2 regions of the Streptomyces sp. NPDC052040 genome follow, and region 2 is predicted to be linked to the other one. Evidence: riboswitches for the same ligand, from Rfam matches in the RefSeq annotation. Region 2 holds a riboswitch; the other holds the start of a gene.
The links. A riboswitch is a leader RNA that binds a small molecule or an ion and turns the genes downstream of it on or off. The one in region 2 is predicted to bind thiamine pyrophosphate.

Region 1 (2,193 bases), on a different contig from region 2:
CGCGCGGTGCCAAGAAGCCGCCGCGGCATCTTGCCGATCTCACGCCCGCCGAGCGCAAGGAGGCGGTCGCCGCGATCGGCGAGAAGCCGTTCCGCGCCCGGCAGCTCTCGCAGCACTACTTCGCGCGGTACTCGCACGACCCGGAGCAGTGGACCGACATCCCCGCCTCCGCGCGGGCCGGGCTCCAGGAGGCGCTGCTTCCGGAGCTGATGACGGTCGTCCGGCATCTGTCGACGGACCAGGACACCACCCGCAAGACGCTGTGGCGGCTGTTCGACGGGACGCTGGTGGAGTCCGTGCTGATGCGCTACCCGGACCGGGTGACCATGTGCATCAGCTCCCAGGCCGGGTGCGGTATGAACTGCCCGTTCTGCGCCACCGGCCAGGCCGGTCTGGACCGCAATCTGTCCACCGCGGAGATCGTCCACCAGATCGTGGACGGCATGCGGGCGCTGCGCGACGGCGAGATCCCCGGCGGCCCGGCCCGGCTGTCGAACATCGTCTTCATGGGCATGGGCGAGCCCCTCGCCAACTACAAGCGTGTCACCGGCGCCATCCGTGCCCTGACCGATCCGGCGCCGGACGGGCTCGGGCTGTCGCAGCGCGGGATCACCGTGTCGACGGTGGGCCTGGTCCCGGCCATCCACCGCTTCGCCGACGAGGGCTTCAAGTGCCGTCTCGCGATCTCCCTGCACGCCCCGGACGACGAGCTGCGCGACACCCTGGTGCCGGTCAACACCCGGTGGAAGGTGCGCGAGGTCCTCGACGCCGGATTCGAGTACGTGGAGAGGTCCGGGCGGCGGCTGTCCATCGAGTACGCCGTGATCCGGGACATCAACGACCAGGCGTGGCGCGGCGACCGGCTCGGACGGCTCCTGCGGGGCAGGCCCGTGCACGTCAACCTGATCCCGCTGAACCCGACGCCCGGCTCCAAGTGGACCGCGTCGCGGCCCGAGGACGAGAAGGCGTTCGTCGAGGCGATCGCCGCGCACGGGGTGCCGGTGACCGTCCGGGACACCCGTGGCCAGGAGATCGACGGAGCGTGTGGTCAGCTGGCGGCCACCGAGCGGTAGTCTGAAGGGCGTCCGTGTCCCGCGGTCGTCCCGCCGTCCCGGGTTGGCCGCGCGGTCCACAACTTCACAGTCACCTTTGTATTCCGACAGGGGAGCGCCACAGCGCTGAGAGTGCGGGACAGCCCGCAGACCCTCTGAACCTCGCCCAGGTCATTCTGGGTAGGGAGTTCGGTCTTCACTCAAGCTGTTGCGCCCCGCCCGGGGCCCTTCGGGATCCCGGGCGGGGCCGCGTCTCTTCCTGGTCACCTCCAGGAGGAATCCAGTGAGCATCACCGCACGGCAGTTCGCGGCCGTCGCCGCAGGGCTTGGCCTGGTCACGCTGACCGCGTGCGGATCGTCCGGATCCGGCGCCGCCGGCGGCGGCGACTCCAAGACGGTCACCCTGGTCAGCCATGACTCGTGGGCCGCCTCCAAGAGCGTCATCGCGGCGTTCGAGAAGGAGTCCGGCTACCGGGTCCGGGTCCTCACCGACGGCGACGCGGGCCAGGCCGTCAACAAGGCGATCCTCACCAAGGACAACCCGCAGGGCGACGTCCTCTTCGGCGTCGACAACACCCTGCTGTCCCGGGCCCTCGACAACGGCCTCTTCCAGCCGTACAAGGCGAAGGGGCTCGAACAGGTCGGCGCGCAGTACCAGTTGGACGGCGACAAGCACCGGGTCACCCCGGTCGACTACGGCGACATCTGCGTCAACTACGACAAGAAGTACTTCGCCGACCACCGGCTCGCCCCGCCGTCCTCCCTCGACGACCTCACCAAGCCCGCGTACCGGAACCTCCTGGTCACCGAGAACGCCTCCACCTCCTCCCCGGGCCTGGGCTTCCTGCTGGGCACCGCCGCCCGCTACGGCGACAGCGGGTGGCAGGGCTACTGGAAGAAGCTCAAGGACAACGGGGTGAAGGTGGTCGACGGCTGGGAGCAGGCCTACGAGCAGGAGTTCTCCGGTTCCGCCGCGGGCCGCAAGGCGGGCGGCGACCGGCCCCTGGTCGTCTCCTACGCCTCCTCGCCGCCCGCCGAGGTCGTCTACGCCAAGCCGCGCCCCACGACCGCGCCGACCGGGGTCGCGTCCGGCACCTGCTTCCGCCAGATCGAGTTCGCGGGCCTGCTGAGCAACGCCCGC
Region 2 (2,193 bases):
AGGAGGGGACGGAAGCGCCCACCGGGGAGCATGTCCTCGCCATCCTCCAGAAGCGGCGCACGGATCTCACCGACGCCGACATCCAGGTGATGTACGAGGTGGTGGAGACCGTCACCGACCACCCCGACCGGGCAGCCGCCGAGGTCACCCGGGACGGGAACGGCGAGCACACCGGGGATGGCGGGAATGCCGGGGACGCCGGGGACGCCGGGGACGCCGGGAGTACCGATGGTGCTGCCGACGCACGGCGAAGGCGTCTGATGGCGATCGGCCACGACCCGCTCAGAGCCGGGGCGTGAGTCCGCCGTGGCCCGCCGGGACACCCAGGACCGGGTGGTGGCGGAACTCGTCCACGACCACGGCCGCACCTACGCCGAGGAAGCGGGCATCCCGCTGAAGGACACCCCTCAGCCGCTCTACCGGCTGCTGCTGATGGCCCTGCTGCTCAGCGCCCGCATCCGTACCTCCATCGCTCTGGAGACGGTGCGGGCGCTGACGGACGCGGGTCTGCGGGATCCCCGCCGGATGGCCGACGCCTCCTGGCAGGAGCGGGTGGACGCGCTGGGCCGGGGCGGATACCGGCGCTACGACGAGCGGACGGCGACCCAACTCGGCGATGGCGCACAGCTTCTGACGGAACGTTGGGGCGGCGATCTGCGGCGCATGCGCAAGGAGGCCGACGGAGACGTGCGGGCGCTGCGCTCACTGCTCCAGGAGGTCCCCGGGGTGGGGCCCGCCGGCGCCGACATCTTCCTACGGGAGGTGCAGCGGGTCTGGCCGGAGGTGGCGCCCTATCTGGACGCCAAGGCCCTGTCGGGGGCGGAGCGGCTGGGGCTGCCCAGGGACCCGGGCCGACTGGTCCGGCTCGCCGGGGACACCGAACCGGCGGTGCTGTCCGCCGCGCTGGTGCGCGCCGCCCTGGACCGGAAGATGGCCCGCGAGATCGTGGAACACGCGGCATAGGTCACCAAGCGGTGCCCGGGCGCCCGGGCGCCAACTCCCCGTGCCGCGTGACACGGGGAGTTGGCGACCGGGTACCCAGGGCAAGCGGACCGCCGCCGGATTCCGGGCGGCGGCTGCTTGCGTAGGGCATATCCCGGGGCTCGGGTTAGTCTTGCCGCCGTACCGGACACGGGGTGCCCCCTCCAGGGGCTGAGATCACACCCGTCGAACCTGAACCAGTTCGTACTGGCGGAGGGATGTCTTCCATGCCTTTGGCGCATGTTCCCGGCGGGCTGCCCGCCGACGCCCGGCGAGCCGTCTTCGACGGCCGGATGCCGAGCGCTCCCGGCGACCTCCGGATCGAGGGGCACGGTATCGAGCCGGTCCCCGAGAGCAATCGCTACGGCGGGGCCGGTCGGCTGTTCACCGTGTGGTTCGCGCCCAATCTGACCATGACCGGTGTGTTCACCGGGACCATCGGCATCTCGCTGGGCCTCGATGTCACCACCGCGCTCGTCGCCGTCGTGCTCGGCACGGTGCTCGGCGCGGTGCCCACCGCGTGTCTGAGCACCTGGGGCAGCCGCACCGGCGCCGGGCAGCTGCCGCTCGCCCGGCTCGCGTTCGGGCGGGCCGTGGCGCTGCCCGGTGTGTTGCAGTGGCTGTCGTCCATCGCCTGGGACGCCCTGATCGGTCTCTTCGGCGGCGATGCGCTCGCCCGGCTGTGCGGCTGGCCGTTCTGGCTGGGCGTCCTGGCGATCATGCTGGCGCAGGGGGTGCTGGGTGTCCTCGGCTACGAGGCGATCCACCGCCTCCAGATCGTGATGACCTTTGTGCTCGCGGCCGCCTTCGCGCTGCTCGCCCTGCGGATGTCCGGCAGCGTCCACCCGGCCACGACCGGTTCCGTGCACGGCGCCGACCGGGCGGGCGCCTTCATTCTGACCAGCACCATCGCCCTCAGTCTGGCGCTGTCCTGGGCGCCGTACGCCAGTGACTTCAGCCGTTATCTGCCGCGCGACACCTCGCGGTCCCGGATGTTCTGGTACACGCTCCTCGGTCTTGTGGTGTCCTTCACCGCCGTGCAGGCGCTCGGTCTGTGGGGTGCCTCCGTGCTGACCGACCAGACGGCCGCGGGGGTGGACACCCTGCTGGGCGGGGGCGCGGCGAGCGCCTTCGGGCTGCTGGCCGTGGCGCTGGCGGCGCTGTGCAGCAACGCGATGAACGACTACAGCGGCTCCCTGGCCCTCCAGACGA

Region 1: another riboswitch for thiamine pyrophosphate. It lies ahead of ACIHAA_RS16720 (thiamine ABC transporter substrate binding subunit); the one in region 2 lies ahead of ACIHAA_RS04095 (purine-cytosine permease family protein).

The regions. Positions count from the first base shown of each region.
Region 1 is NZ_JBIUBV010000007.1:124,943-127,135, reverse strand. It holds gene rlmN (23S rRNA (adenine(2503)-C(2))-methyltransferase RlmN) at 1-1,073, shown strand, start outside; TPP riboswitch at 1,152-1,257, shown strand; gene ACIHAA_RS16720 (thiamine ABC transporter substrate binding subunit) at 1,336-2,193, shown strand, end outside.
Region 2 is NZ_JBIUBV010000001.1:959,940-962,132, reverse strand. It holds gene ACIHAA_RS04105 (DUF3140 domain-containing protein) at 1-299, shown strand, start outside; gene ACIHAA_RS04100 (endonuclease) at 307-963, shown strand; TPP riboswitch at 1,123-1,217, shown strand; gene ACIHAA_RS04095 (purine-cytosine permease family protein) at 1,209-2,193, shown strand, end outside.